Regions from separate parts of the Methylorubrum sp. POS3 genome, predicted to be linked through region 4. Evidence: predicted binding sites of a transcription regulator. Region 4 holds the regulator's gene; each other region holds the start of a gene.
What was found. The regulator LexA, encoded in region 4, represses DNA repair genes until DNA is damaged. The targets are predictions, from matches to a motif close to TGTTCNNNNTGTGTTCNG.
Positions count from the first base shown of each region.

Region 1: a site for LexA is predicted at 1,850-1,867, ahead of uvrA (excinuclease ABC subunit UvrA). Genes of this name have one in related genera too.
Region 2: a site for LexA is predicted at 1,830-1,847, ahead of ruvC (crossover junction endodeoxyribonuclease RuvC). Genes of this name have one in related genera too.
Region 3: a site for LexA is predicted at 2,021-2,038, ahead of OWC43_RS22860 (DUF3072 domain-containing protein). Genes of this name have one in related genera too.

Region 1 is NZ_JAPRBT010000001.1:3,343,175-3,346,908, reverse strand. Features, by position in the region: gene OWC43_RS15490 (methyl-accepting chemotaxis protein) at 1-816, opposite strand, end outside; gene OWC43_RS15485 (cupin domain-containing protein) at 1,158-1,604, shown strand; gene uvrA (excinuclease ABC subunit UvrA) at 1,946-3,734, shown strand, end outside.
Region 2 is NZ_JAPRBT010000001.1:1,716,225-1,719,958, forward strand. Features, by position in the region: gene OWC43_RS08165 (NADPH:quinone oxidoreductase family protein) at 113-1,090, shown strand; gene ruvC (crossover junction endodeoxyribonuclease RuvC) at 1,220-1,786, opposite strand; gene OWC43_RS08175 (YceI family protein) at 1,974-2,591, opposite strand; gene ruvA (Holliday junction branch migration protein RuvA) at 2,693-3,310, shown strand; gene OWC43_RS08185 (DUF3572 domain-containing protein) at 3,419-3,715, opposite strand.
Region 3 is NZ_JAPRBT010000001.1:4,904,416-4,908,149, forward strand. Features, by position in the region: gene OWC43_RS22845 (MATE family efflux transporter) at 1-289, shown strand, start outside; gene OWC43_RS22850 (DUF937 domain-containing protein) at 451-1,242, shown strand; gene OWC43_RS22855 (Flp family type IVb pilin) at 1,255-1,473, opposite strand; gene OWC43_RS22860 (DUF3072 domain-containing protein) at 1,762-2,007, opposite strand; gene OWC43_RS22865 (branched-chain amino acid aminotransferase) at 2,118-3,005, opposite strand; gene OWC43_RS22870 (MarR family winged helix-turn-helix transcriptional regulator) at 3,260-3,734, shown strand, end outside.
Region 4 is NZ_JAPRBT010000001.1:4,006,885-4,010,618, forward strand. Features, by position in the region: gene OWC43_RS18435 (ComEC/Rec2 family competence protein) at 1-1,569, shown strand, start outside; gene lexA (transcriptional repressor LexA) at 1,563-2,291, opposite strand; gene OWC43_RS18445 (DUF1236 domain-containing protein) at 2,485-2,733, opposite strand; gene OWC43_RS18450 (hypothetical protein) at 2,730-3,356, opposite strand.

The DNA of each region.
Region 1 (3,734 bases), 660 kb from region 4:
GGGCGCCTGGCCCGGCACGGTGCCGAGGGCGATCCCGCGGATGCGGGCGACCGCGCGGGCCGGCTCGGCGGCATTGGCCGCGTCGAGGCTCTCCACGTCCTCGGCCGGGCTCGCGGCCCGGAACAGTCGCTCGTAGGTGTCCTGATCGGCCGCGAGGCCGGCCAGCCTGCGGTAGCCCGGCAGGTCGAGGCTGCCCGCGGCGAAGGCCGCGGAGGCCGCGGCCCGTTCCTGGCCGGCGACTTCCTTGAGCGACAGGAAGGCCGAATAGGCCGCGATCCGCGCGCCCACCGCCGGGTCGGCGGCGACCTGCCCGACCTCGCGCACGAGGGTGAGCGCCTCGGCGATGACCCCGGAATAGAGCGCGAGATTGGCCGGCACGGCCGTCTCCAGGCGGTCGACGGCGCCGCGATGCGGCTCGATCCGGCCCAGGGCCACCCGCAGGGCGCCGGCCTTGCCGGCGACGCCCTCGCCCGCCTCCACCGGCTCGGCCGCCGGGGCGATGGCATCGAGCGCGACCAGAAGCGCCGCGCGGGCGCCGTCGGTCAGCTGCCGCTGGGCGGCGAGTTCGGGACCGAATTGCGCGCCCTTCGAGCCGAGGAACAGGGACGAGGCGCCGCGCTCCTTCTGCGCCTCGTGCACGAGGGCGCTGATCCGCGCCGACAGGCCGACGAGCGACTCCATCCGGGCCATCGTCCGGCCCTCCCCGATCCGTCCGTAGGCCGCCTCCCCGGCCACTCCGGCGAAGGCGAGACACGGGATCAGCGCCACGGCGACGATGCGCCCCCGCAACGAGCCGAACATCTTCGGTCCGGTCATGGGCGAACCGGATTGTCCGTGAATGGATGAGTTCAGCATCGCGCGGCCATCGTTCAGTATTTGCGGGATGCGGCATGCGTTCTGTTCGTAAACAATCGGTTGTCTTCTGTATTTATTGATCAAAATTAGGCAATTTGTATAATTTTTGTGCGGCGGGATCATAAATTGGGCGGGCGCGGTATCGCCCTCCGGGCCCTGGGTGGCGGTTCATCCGCCGGTACCAGCCGTCCGGCCTCCGACCGACTCCATCCCCTCGCCCCACCGGCGGAACCCCACGAGACCGGCCGTCTTGGATCGCAGGCTTGCGATACAGGCGCGGCGGCGCGAACCGGAGGACGAGCATGACGGCATCCGACCAGGGACAGAGCGGGGCGGGCGGGCGCTTCGACATCCATGCCATCGCCCGCGGCCTGCCGGAGGAGGCCGCGACGCTCCTCGTCGATGCCTATCTGTCCGACCGCGCGGCGGCGAGCGTCCGGGTCTTCCGCGTCTATCGTCCGACGCCGCCGCATTATCACGCCACCTGCGACGAGGCGCTCTACTGCGTCTCGGGCCGCGGCACCTTCTGGATGGGCGATGCCTCCGGCGAGGCCGAGTTCGGCCCGGGCCATCTCCTGCTGTTCGACCGGGGCACGGTCCACGCCCTGCCGAAGATCCTCGAAGAGCCGCTGGTCTTCCTCTCGGTCGATACCCCGCGCCGGGCGCCGACCGACATCGTCTTCGTGAATCCGGAGGACGGCACGCCGGCGACCTTCATGGCGCGCAATGCGGAGGGCGGCGGGACTTAGAGCATCGGCCCGGACGGGGGTTGCCGGCTCACGGGAGAAAGCCGATGCGGCCTGCGGGTCCGTCACGCCGGCTGTCGGTGCCCCCTGCCCGCACAGCGGCCACGTCCCTGCGGAACCGCCGATCTCGGCCATGCGTCTGCGCGGAGCGGAGTCTGCGGCGCCCGCGCCACCTTGCCGACTTGATCGGCGTTGCCGTCGTACCCGTTCCGTTCTAGTGGTTTCGCGCGGCGCGGAACCCATCTGCGTTTTCGAAACCTGTTCCCGCGCAGCACACCCGCCCAACGCTTCGACGGCGCATCGGCGCGGTGACTTCGGCACGACCGCGAGAGAATTCGTCGCCCATGGCCACAGCCAAAGCCCGCAAAGCCGCGACCGCGGCCGGCAAAGGGGTCGAAACGGAGAAGCAGGCCGATGCCCGCCTCGCCGCCCTGTTCGACGCCGCGGCGCCCTCGGCGCGCGACACGCGCGTGATCTCCGTGCGGGGTGCCCGCGAGCACAATCTCAAGAACGTCGATCTCACCATCCCGCGGGACAAGCTCGTGGTGTTCACGGGGTTGTCCGGCTCCGGCAAGTCGTCGCTCGCCTTCGACACGATCTACGCTGAAGGGCAGCGCCGCTACGTCGAGTCGCTCTCGGCCTATGCCCGGCAGTTCCTGGAGATGATGTCCAAGCCCGATGTCGATCAGATCGACGGGCTCTCGCCGGCCATCTCCATCGAGCAGAAGACGACCTCGAAGAACCCGCGCTCGACGGTCGGCACCGTCACCGAGATCTACGATTACATGCGTCTTCTCTGGGCGCGGGTCGGCATCCCCTACTCGCCCGCCACCGGCGAGCCGATCGAGAGCCAGACCGTCAGCCAGATGGTCGACCGGGTGCTGGAGCTGCCGGAGAAGACCCGGCTCTACCTGCTCGCCCCCGTCGTCCGAGGGCGAAAAGGCGAATATCGAAAAGAAATCGCCGAATTCCAGAAGAAGGGCTTCCAGAGGCTTCGCATCGACGGGGAGTATTACCCGATCGACGACGTGCCGAAGCTCGACAAGAAGCTCAAGCACGACATCGACGTGGTGGTCGACCGCATCGTCGTGCGGGCCGACATCGCCGCGCGCCTCGCCGATTCGTTCGAGACGGCCCTGGAACTCGCCGACGGCATCGCCGACATCGAGTTCGCGGACACGCCGGAGGGCGAGGCCCCGAAGAAGATCACCTTCTCGTCGCGCTTCGCTTGCCCGGTCTCGGGCTTCACGATCCCCGAGATCGAGCCGCGGCTGTTCTCGTTCAACAACCCGTTCGGCGCCTGCCCGACCTGCGGCGGCATCGGCCACGAGATGCGCATCGATCCGGAGCTCGTGATCTCGGATGCGGCGCTCTCGCTGAAGCGCGGTGCGGTGGGGCCCTGGGCCAAATCCACCTCGCCCTATTACGATCAGACGCTGGATGCGCTCGCGCGCCATTTCGGCTTCAAGACCACCGTCCCGTGGTCGACGCTGCCGGCCACGGCCAAGCAGGCGATCCTCTACGGCACCGGCACGGAATCGGTGCGGTTCGACTACAATGACGGCCTGCGCTCCTACTCGGTCAACAAGTCGTTCGAGGGCGTGATCCCGAATCTGGAGCGGCGCTACAAGGAGACCGAGAGCGACGCGAGCCGGGAGGAGATCGGCCGCTTCATGAGCGCCACGCCCTGCGAATCCTGCGGCGGCAAAAGGCTCAAGCCCGAGGCGCTGGCGGTCAAGATCGACCGGCAGGATATCGGCGAGGTGACGGCTCTCTCGGTGCGGGAGGCCCATCGCTGGTTCTCCGAAATCTCCGAAAAACTCACGGACAAGCAGAACGAGATCGCCGTCCGCATCCTGAAGGAGATCCGCGACCGGCTGACCTTCCTGGTCGATGTCGGCCTCGAATACCTCACCCTCGCCCGCGGGTCCGGCTCGCTGTCCGGCGGCGAGAGCCAGCGCATCCGCCTCGCCTCGCAGATCGGCTCGGGGCTCACCGGCGTGCTCTACGTCCTCGACGAGCCCTCGATCGGCCTGCACCAGCGCGACAACGAGCGCCTGCTCGGCACGCTCAAGCGCCTGCGCGATCTCGGCAATTCGGTGATCGTGGTCGAGCACGACGAGGACGCGATCC
Region 2 (3,734 bases), 2.3 Mb from region 4:
GCTTGCGCGACGCCCGCCCCAATGGGCATGAGGGGGGCGTCGAGGCGTTCCGTCGCGCGACCGGACAGGGATGCGTCGGCACTCGCGAAAGTGAGGCGGAGAGCGGAACGGTATGAAGGCCCTGATGTGCACCCGGCTCGGCGGGCCGGAGGATCTGTCGATCGAGACCGTGGCCGATCCCGTGGCCGGGCCCGGCGAGGCGCTGGTGCGGGTGCGGGTGGCCGCGCTCAACTTCTTCGACACGCTCATCATCGCGGGCAAGTATCAGGTGAAGCCCGAACTGCCCTTCTCGCCCGGTGGGGAGGCCTGCGGCGTCGTCGAGGCCCTGGGGGCGGGCGCCGAGGGGTTTTCCGTCGGCGACCGGGTGATGGTCCATCTCAGCCACGGCACCGCCCGCGAGCGCATCGCCGTGCCGGTGGCGCGCCTCGCCCGCGTGCCGGAGGCGGTCTCCGACGCGGTCGCCGCGGGGCTCTCGATCACCTACGGCACCACCCTTCACGCCCTGGCGGATCGCGCCCGCATCCAGCCCGGGGAGACGCTGGTGGTGCTCGGCGCCTCGGGCGGGGTCGGGCTCGCGGCGGTGGAACTGGGCAAGCTGCTCGGCGCCCGCGTCATCGCCTGTGCCTCCTCGCCGGAGAAGCTGGAGATCGCCCGCACCCACGGCGCCGACGACGTGATCGATTATCGGGCGACCAATCTTCGCGAGGAACTGCGTCGGCTGACGGGTGAGCGCGGCGTCGACGTCGTCTACGACGCGGTGGGCGGGGATCTGGCCGAGCCGGCGATGCGCGCGCTCGGCTGGAAGGGCCGCTTCCTCGTGATCGGCTTCGCGGCCGGGGAGATCCCGAAATTCCCGCTCAACGTCATCATGCTCAAGGGCATCGACGTGCAGGGCGTCCATTGGGGCGCCTTCGTCGAGCGCGAGCCGGCCCAGCACCAGACGAACCAGGCGCAGCTGCTCGCCTGGGCGGCGGAGGGCAAGCTCACCGTGAAGGTGCACGGCACCTACCCGCTCGAGGCCTATGCCGAGGCCCTCGGGATCCTCAAGCGCCGCGAGGCGACCGGGAAGGTGATCCTTCAGATCGGCTGACGCGCGGTCGCTTGCGCAGTCGAGCGCCCAGGCCGTCATGGGTGTCGAGAGGGCAAGGTTCTGACAGGATGGCAGGGTTCCACCCTGCACCCGCGAAAGGGCTCGCCTTTCGAGACCCCGGATTCGGCGTCAGCTTTGCCGGGCGAGCGCTGCCGCGATGCGCGCCGCGCCCGGACCGCCGCCCGTGGGTACGGCGTGGCGCCGGTCGATCGCGGCGCGACCGCGATGGCTCGCATGGGTGATCGCGATGGCGAGGGCATCGGCCGCGTCGGCGATTTTGAACTCGGCTTTGGGCAGCAGGAACCGCACCATCGCCTGGATCTGGACCTTCTCGGCATGGCCCGAGCCGGTCACGGTCTTCTTGACGAGGTTGGCGGCATATTCCGCCACCGGCAGCCCGGCCAGCGCCGGCACCAGCAGGGCGACCGCGCGGGCATGGCCGAGCTTGAGCGTCGCCTGCGCATCCTTGTTGACGAAGGTCTCTTCCACCGCGACCTCGTCGGGGGCGTGGTCGGCGACGATGCGGGTCAGCCCCTCGTGCAGTTCGCGCAGGCGCAGCGCCAGGGGCAGGTCGCCGTCGGAGGTCACGACCCCGCAGGCTTGGTACGACAGCTTGGTGCCCCGCGCGACGACGAGGCCCCAGCCGGTTCGGCGCAGGCCGGGATCGATGCCGAGGATGCGGACGTCGTCGGTCATCGGGAACCTCCGGTCACGCGCCGCCGTGGCGCGCGACCATCTCGCGCACATATCGTGAACGAACGGTTCCGGCAAACGCTCCCGTCGCCCGATCGGCAACAATCGGATGGCGTGTGACTTGCCTCGTCCCACCCTGTCCCTGATCCCGAGGTGCTGAAAGCAGCCTCGAAGGGGGGTGGGAAGAGGCTCAGTCCACCGCCTTGAATTCCCCTTCCAGCCGCAGCGCCACCTCGTCGCCGAGCACGGGAAGGAAGGCGTTCACGCCGAATTCCGAACGCTTGATCACCGTCCAGCCGTCGAAGCCGACGGTGTAGAGCTTGTCGACCGGGTGCGGCCCGGCCTGATTGAAGGTGGCGTCGAACGAGACGGGTTTGGCCACGCCGCGTAGCGTCAGGGTGCCGTTGACGCGCGCCGTGGTCGGGCTCGTCGGCTCGACCGAGGTGCTGACGAAGGTCGCCTCGGGGAAGGCCTCGACATTGAGGAAGTCCGGCGCCTTCAGATGGGCGTTGAGCTTGTCGTGAAGCGCGTTGACGCTGGCGGTGCCGATCTTGACCGAGAGGCGGCTCTCCGCCGGCTTCTTCGGATCGAGGGTCAGATCGCCCGACACGTCGGTGAACTGGCCGTAATAGGTCGAGTAGCCGAGATGGCTCAGCGACCACGTGATCTTGCCGTGGGCCGAATCGAGCCGGTAGCGCCCGGCCTTCACCTGCATCGGATCCTTGGTGAGCGCGGGCGGGGCGTCCTGCGCCGCGGCGGGAGCCGAGACGGCGCTCACGAGGAAGAGGGCGAGGAGCGTGCGCTTCATGCAGTCACCTTGTCGGTTGGGCCGCGCTGACGGATATGGCGTTCGGGCGGGCGCGGCAACGGAGCCGGGCGCCGATCCGAACACATGATCGGTGGTTCGAAATGATCGGGAAGCTCAAGGGGCTGGTGGATTCCTACGGCGAGGACTTCGTCATCCTCGACGTGAACGGGGTCGGCTACGTGGTGCATTGCTCCGCCCGAACCCTCCAGCGCCTGCCGCCGCCCGGCGAGGCCACCGACCTCGCCATCGAGACGCATGTGCGCGAGGACATGATCCGCCTCTACGGCTTCAAGTCCGACGCGGAGCGGGAATGGTTCCGCCTGCTCCAGACGGTACAGGGGGTCGGCACGCGGGTGGCGCTCGGCGTTCTCTCGGTGCTGGAGCCCGGCGCCCTCGCCAGCGCCATCGCCACCGGCGACAAGGGCGCGGTCGCCCGCGCCCCCGGAGTCGGCCCACGGCTGGCCGCCCGCCTCGTGGCCGAACTGAAGGACAAGGCGCCCGCCTTCGCTCCCATCGATCCGGCGCTCGTGGCGCTCACGGGCGCGGTCGAGGACCGTACCGCGCCCCAGCCGGTGGCGGACGCGATCTCGGCGCTGGTCAATCTCGGTTATCCCCAGGTTCAGGCCTCGGCCGCCATCGCCGCGGCGATGAAGTCCGCCGGCGAGGGGGCGGAGGCCAAGACGCTGATCCGCCTGGGCCTCAAGGAACTGGCCCGGTAGCCGATTTGCCGCCGCGCCCTGCGGGCCGCTGCAAAGGGCATTGAAACCAAGCCCCCGCGCGGCGTTGAGCCAAGGAGGGCGCATGGGGCGTCGAAGCGCCGAGGTGGCTCACAGGCCGTCGTCGAAGGGCGGCGGCTGGAGCCGCTGCCACGCGGCGGCGATCTTCTCGGGCTTCAGGTCGAGCGCCTGCGCGCAGGCCAGCAGCCTCGGCTCGTCGCCCATGACATGGTCGAGGACGGCCGTGAGAAAGCCCGGATCGCGGGCGCTCTCGCGCAGGGTGCCGGGGTCGAGCCCGCTCTCGACGACGAAGCGGGTGAGCCGCTCGTCGTCGCCCGCAAGCCAGCCCAGCACTTCGATAGCGAGACGCTCGCTGCCGGCATCCGTATGATCAAGTTTGCGTTTCATCAACGACTATCAGTTTAAA
Region 3 (3,734 bases), 900 kb from region 4:
CAATCTCGGCTCGCCCTTCGTCTCGACCCTGCTGAATTGGGGTCGGGCGACACTCGGCACGATGCCGCCCGCCCTCGTGGGCGCCGCGTATTACGGGCCGAAAGGGGTGATCGCCGGGACCGGGCTCGGCTCCATCGCCTTCGGACTCGCCGGCCTCGCCCTCGCCTTCCGGACCGTTCGAAGGCTGGAGCGCGGTGAAAGGCCCGCACGAGAGCCGAAACCGAGAGAGGCATCGACACCCGATACGGCAGGCTCTTCTCCCGCGCCCTCGAGCGGAATGCCGATCTAACGGGCCGATTTGGTCACACGAGAGGGGCTTTCCCAGCCGAAATCGACACGGAAAACGGTCGGCGGCTGGTCAGGGTCGATCCGATGCGACACACTTCCCTGCGAATGCGGCCCGTCGGGCCTCTTCGCGAGGCGGCGTGAGGCGTCCCGACCATGTACACGATGTTCGATATCCTCCAGGGCCAGAGCGATGCGAACGTGCGCGCGTTCGGCCAGCAATTCGGGCTGTCACCGGACCAGACCCGGCGCGCCATGGAGGCCTTGATGCCCGCCCTGACCCTCGGCCTCCAGAGCCAGGCGGGAGCGGATCCGATGGGGTTCGGTCGCCTGTTCGGCCTCGGTATGCCGGGCGCCGCATCCCGACCCTCCACACCTCCGGACCTGATGTCGGGGATGTTCGGTTCACCGATGCTGGCGCAAGCGGTGATCCAACAGGCCGCGACCGCGAGCGGCGTCGGCGCACAGGCCTTGCGTCAGATGTTGCCGATGATGGCCGGGATGATCGTGGCGGGGATCGTCCACCTCGTTCTCAACCCGCCCGCCAGCCCGGCGGCGGAGCCGGCGCAGACCCCGCCGAACTTCGGCAATCTCTGGGCCGATTGGCTGAACGGGCTGACCGCGGCAGCCTCGGCTCAAGCTGCACCCACGCCTCCGGCGCCCCGGCCAGCGCCAGCCCGCCCGCAGCTGCGCCAGGAGCCGAAACAGAGTGCGAATTCGCAGACGGACGCCACCAAAGCGTCGATGGAGGTGATTTCGCAGATGTTGCAGACCGGTGCGGAGGTCCAGGAGCAGAACGTCAAGGCCATGCGCGATGTCTTCGACGCCTTCTGGAGTCCGAAAGAGGGCTCCGCCGCCCCGGGCGACGCACAGCCGAAACCGGTCTCGGAGGTAGCGCCCAAACCGAACGCGCCCACCAACTCGTCCGGCCGGCGCAAGCCAGGGACGCGCAACTGAGCCCACAGGTCGCTACTGGGCAAGCGTGTAGTATTTCACGATCGAGTCGAACATGTCGCCCATCGCCTTGCCGAAGAGGGTCATGCAGGTGACCACGCTGGCGGCCATGACGGCGGTGAGCAGGGAATACTCGATCATCGTCGCGCCATCGGTCTCCCGCGCGAGCCGGGCGACACCGGCACGCAGCCGGACGGCAAGGAGAGCAGCGCGCTCGGTCGAGATCAGACGCACGGCGAATCGGTCCGAAGGCGTGACAGTTTTGGCAGCCTATCGGGTCAACGTTGCGACGAACTTAAGATGACCGCTGAACTTACGGCGGCGCTTCTGAAAATGGTTCGGTGCAACGATTCAAATCATACGATCCGGACAGCCTCCGGCAACCTCACCGCTGGCTTGGCAATGGCATGATACGTTTCGTATCTGCCATCGCGAGGATCGATCCAGCACTCTGCCAAGTCATGACAGCGCCATGCTTAGATGCGCGTCAGAGGAACCGGGCGCTCAAAACGGAGGCGGTGGTCACGCCTTTCCCGTCTCCTGCCTCAGCGCGTCAATACGCTTCGAGGCTTCGGCCTTACCGAGATCGGGCTCGAACGCCTCCGGGGATTTGGCCTGCTCGGACAGCGTCTTGAGGTAGGACGCCTGAGCCCCCGTCATCGGCTCGCCGCCGGTGGTCCACTCGTCCGGATCCTTGATCCGGTTGGACTCGTCGGTCGGATCGACCTTCGGATTCTCGGCCTGAGTCTCTTCGGTCTTGCGCGTCATGCGACACCCTTCTTGTTCATGGAATGTTCCATGGGACTGTCGGGGAAACGCAGGGCTTCGAGCAGGGTTCCGGCGGGAGGGCGCAGCATCGTGCGCCCTCCACAGGATCATCAGGCGGCCGCTGCGCGGGGCTGCACCTCGGCGCTGTAATCGTCCATCAGCGTCTTGGTCAGCTCGGCCGGCGTGAAGCGGTAAGGGCCGATCTCGGAAACGGGAGTCACCTCCGCCGCCGAGCCGGTGATGAAGCACTCGGTGAAGCCGGTCATCTCATCGGGCCGGATGCGGCGCTCGATCACGCGGATGCCGCGGCGCTTGGCGAGTTCGATCACGGTCTGGCGGGTGATGCCATTCAGGAAGCGATCGGCCTGGGGCGTGTGGATCGCGCCGTCCTGAACGAAGAACACGTTGGCGCCGGTGCATTCGGCGACGTTGTCCTCCCAGTCGAGCATCAGCGCGTCGGCATAGCCCTTGTTCTCGGCCCGATGCTTCGAGATCGTGCAGATCATGTAGAGACCCGCCGCCTTCGAGGTCGAGGGCGCGGTGCGGGGATCGGGCCGCCGGTAATCGGCGAGATCGAGGCGAATGCCCTTCATCTTGGTCGCCGGATCGAAATAGCTCGGCCATTCCCAGGCCGCGATGGCGAGATGGATCGTGTTCTTCTGCGCGGCCACACCCATCATTTCGGAGCCGCGCCATGCCACGGGGCGAAGATAGGCGTCCTGCAGGCCGGACGTGGCGAGCACTTGGGCCTTGGCCGCCTCGATCTGATCGACCGAGTAGGGAATCTCGAAATCGAGAAGCTGAGCCGAGCGGCGCAGGCGCTCGGAATGCTCGCGGCTCTTGAAGATACGCCCGCCATAGGCCCGTTCGCCCTCGAACACCGCCGATCCGTAATGAAGGCCGTGACTCAGCACATGGATCTTCGCCTCGCGCCACGGCACCATGGCGCCATCGAACCAGATCGTGCCCTCGCGCTCGTCGAACGGGATGACGGACATCGCTGAAACATTCCTCTGCGCGGCCGCGCGCGGGCCGCGAGGTCGCATGATTCAAGGCTGGGACCGGCGCACGACCGCAGGAATACGGCGGGGGTGACGGGTGCCGGGCGGGTTGACGGGTAGCAACGAGGCTGAGATATGTCAACAACACTGACTTATCTGGCCCGGGCCGTCCGCCCCGCGCTCCGACGGAAGGCTTCGACGACGTGACCCGCGTGATGACGAGAGGCACAGAAACCGTACGCGAGGCGGAGATGCGTATTGAGGCAGCACCTGCCCGCGACAGCGATGATTTGATCGAGCTCCTGTTCTTCGCCTATCGCGATTTCGTCGGTGATCCCGATCGGATACTGGCCGAATACGGTTTCGGGCGGGCCCATCACCGGGTACTTCATTTCGTCGATCGCTATCCGGGCCTCACCATCGCCGAACTGCTCGACATCCTGCGGATCACCAAGCAGAGCCTGAACCGCGTGCTCAAGGACCTGATCGATCAAGGCTATGTCGAGCAGCGCACCGGCACCAGCGACCGGCGCCAGCGCCTGTTGTTCTGCACGCCGACGGGGCGCAGCCTCACCGCCGATCTGACCCGGGTCCAGGTGCGCCGCGTCGCCCGCGCCATCGAGGAGCCGGCGGAGGCCGAAGGTAGGAACGGCCGGGAGGCCCGGATCGCCTCCGCCCAGGGCTTCCTGCTCGCGATGATCGAGCCGGGCGACCGCCCCGCCGTGC
Region 4 (3,734 bases):
CCGCGAACGATCCCCCTTCCGTTCGCGCTCAAAATGGCGGCCTCGATCGACGAGGCCCGCAATCACCTGACTCGGCGCATCGCGGACGCGATCGGTGGTCAGGCCGGCGCGGTCGCGGCGGCGCTCGTGACGGGCAAGCGCGGCCTAATTACGGAGGAGACCAACCGCGTATTACGGGCGGCCGGTATCTATCACGTCGTTTCCATTTCCGGATTGCACATGGTGCTCGCGGCCGGCGTGGTGTTCTGGTTGGTCCGGGCCGGCCTCGCCCTGGTACCGATCCTTGCCCTTGCCTTCCCCATCAAGAAGATAGCGGCCGGCACCGCGATGGTCGGCGTGACCGCCTATTGCGCTTTCTCCGGCTGGGACGTCGCCGCCGAGCGTGCTCTCATCATGACCTTGGTCATGTTGGGCGCGGTTCTGGTCGACCGGCCGGCGCTCAGCATGCGCAATCTTGCCCTCGCCGCGATCCTCGCCCTCGCCCGTGAACCTGAAGCGCTGCTTGGTCCGAGCTTCCAGATGTCGTTTGCGGCCGTGGCCGGACTGATCGCCTGTGCGCCCCTCCTCGATGGAGCGTCGTTTCGACGGGAGCGCGATTCAGCGCTGTTGCGTATCATCTCACGATGTCTGGCTGTCGGCGTCGGCACGCTCGCGACGACGTTGGTTGCTCAGTTTGCGACAGCGCCTTTCGCGACCTACCATTTCCAGACCATCCAGCCCTTCGGCCTCATTGGCAATGCGCTGACGCTTCCGCTCGTCTCGCTCGCGGTGATGCCCGCCGCGGTCCTGGGGATGATCGCCTATCCCTTTGCCCTCGACCGGCCGGTCTGGTGGGTCATGGGCCTCGCCGTTCGCGGGATGCTCGACATCTCGGAATGGATCACGGGCTTCGGCCAATCGACGGTCGTACTCCCGGCGTTTGGCGCTGGCGCGTTGGTGCTGCTGGCGCTAGCCCTGCTGCTCGCGACCTTGCCGGTTTCACGTCTGCGCGGGCTCGCTATCTTGCCCGCAGCAATCGGCCTTGCCGCCGCTGCAACACCGGCGCGCTTCGACCTCTACATCGATCGCGACGGCGCCGGAGCGGCGATCCGAGGGACGGATGGACGCCTTGCTGTACTCGGGCGTCCGCCGACCTTCGTGCTCGAACAATGGTTGAAAGCCGACGGTGATGCTCGCTCGGCCGCCTCTCTCAACGGAGGCCCCGAACCTCGTTGTGACAGACTCGGCTGCACGATGACCACCTTCGATGGACGGACGGTCGCGCTGGTGCTCGACAAACGCGCCTTTGAAGAAGATTGCGCCCGTGCCGATATCCTCATCAGCCGATTGAGGCCGCCACCGAACTGTCGCGCACCCCTGAGAATCGACAAAAATTATCTTGAAACACACGGAGCGACAGCGATCCGGCTTGGGGCACCCCATCCCGAGATTGTCACGGCCCGTAGCAGTCAGACGCCACAGCCTTGGCAAGCTCGACCGGTCGCTGTGGCGCCAGCGACCAATCCAGCCTCACCAGAGACAGGATCAGCCGTAGATCCCGGCGTTACGGAGATGGACTCGCTTCAGTAACGGCGCACGAGACTGACGAGCTTGCCTTGGATGCGGACCCGGTCCGGTCCGAGAACCCGGGTTTCGTAGGCAGGGTTTGCCGCCTCGAGCGCAATCGAGGAGCCGCGACGGCGCAGGCGTTTCAGCGTCGCCTCCTCGTCGTCGATCAGGGCCACGATGATATCGCCGTTATTGGCGGTTTCCTGCTTGTGGATCACCACCAAGTCGCCGTCGAGGATACCGGCCTCGATCATCGAGTCACCGCGGACTTCGAGGGCGTAATGCTCACCACCGGCCAAAAAATCGGGCGACATCGCAATCGTGTGACTCTGGCTTTCGATCGCCGAGATCGGCGTACCGGCGGCGATGCGGCCCATCACCGGCACGATGACCGGTCGGCCCTCGCCGTCCTGCGCTTGCAGCAGAGGAGCCTTCGGCGCGACCGGCTTACCGGCAAGTCCGCCCTCGACCACACTCGGCGTGAAGCGGCGCAGCTCGGCTGTCGGAACAGCTGGCTTGGCGGCGGGTGCCTCCGGCATCCGCAGAATTTCGAGGGCACGCGCTCGATTCGGCAGCCGACGCAGGAAGCCCCGCTCCTCGAGCGCCATGATGAGCCGGTGGATGCCCGATTTCGACTTCAGGTCGAGAGCATCCTTCATCTCGTCGAACGACGGAGGTACGCCGCTCTCCTGCATCCGTGACTGGATGAATTGAAGGAGTTCGAGTTGCTTGCGGGTCAGCATGCGGCACCTGCTGTCGCGTGCGGCATAGCCGCCGCCGGATCGTGGAAAACAAATCGCGAACAGGCTAGACGTTCCTATCCTGTTCTGCAAGTGCCGGCTTGGCCGTGTGATGCTGTCGATGCGCTGCGTGGACGGCATAAAAAAAGGCGGCGGAGCCGAAGCCCCGCCGCCCTGATCGGCTATTGAAGTCGGATCAGCCCGGGATGACGTCGACGATCTCGTAGGTGTCCGGGTCGATGATGACGATGTCGTCCCGCACGAGAATGAACTGGAATCCGCGATAAGCCGGGACCAGCGTCAGGATCGTCGGCGGGAGCGGGTGCAGCGAGACCGACCGCGGAATCGCCGTGCCCACGTTCAGCGAGAAATTGACGTTGCTGACCGACCGGACGTTGGTGCTGGTGATCGACTGGCGGAACTCGGTGCGCTGCGTCGTATTCAAGCTCCGCGTCGCGCCACGAGCCTCGGAGACGTTGCCGCGTCCACCGCGGTCACCGCGCTCGGCGCCGTCACGGCCACCGCGATCACCCCGCTCGGCACCATTGCGATCACCGCGCTCGGCGCCATCGCGACCGTTGCGGTCGCCACGCTCGGCACCATCGCGGCCGTTGCGATCGCCGCGCTCGGCACCGTCCCTGCCGCCCCGCTCGGCACCGTCGCGGCCACCACGCTCACCCGCCGCGTCTTGGCCGCCGCGTTCGCCGGCGTTCTGACCACCGCGTGCACCCTTCTCGCCCGGCGCACCGCTGCGGGTCGCACCGCCCGCACCGCCGGGCTCACCACCCCGCATTGCGCCACCGGCTCCGCTAGAACCGCCAGAATCGCCACCGCGCATCCCGCCGCCGGCACCACCGGCGCCGCCCGCGCCGCCGGCCTCACCGCCGCGCATCGCGCCGCCACCGGCTCCGCCGCCCGCGCCGCCGGCTCCGCCACCGGCAGCCCCGCCGCCGGCACCACCAGCACCGACGCCTGCGCCGCCACCAGCACCACCGCCCGCGCCACCACCGGCTCCGCCGCCAGCCCCACCGCCAGCGCCGCCGCCCTGGGCCAAGGCGGTCGCCGCACCGAGTACGAGGATGGCCGCCGTGGCCGTGCTGCGTAAGAACTTGCTCATCGTGGTCCCTGTCCTCTACCCGACGCCACGCACGGCGCGGAAACCGGCCTCGCAACGGCCAGTGCGTAGAAAGCGTTCCGTCAATGCTCAGTTTTTGCGCTTTTGGCGGGGGAACCTTGGCAATAACTCGCCCGGAAACGCAGAGCTTGCGATAGTCACTGCGCTCAATGCTTATTCTTCTGAAATACGGGTTTGGCTAAAGATCAAACATCACGCTCAAATCCGGAGGCCGACGCTGATGTTCGTCATTGCGGGAGAAATGTCACCGGGCCGCCGGGTATCGGCGCTCGGGGTCGCACCGCGAGACCCGAGCGTTGTGTATCGTAGAG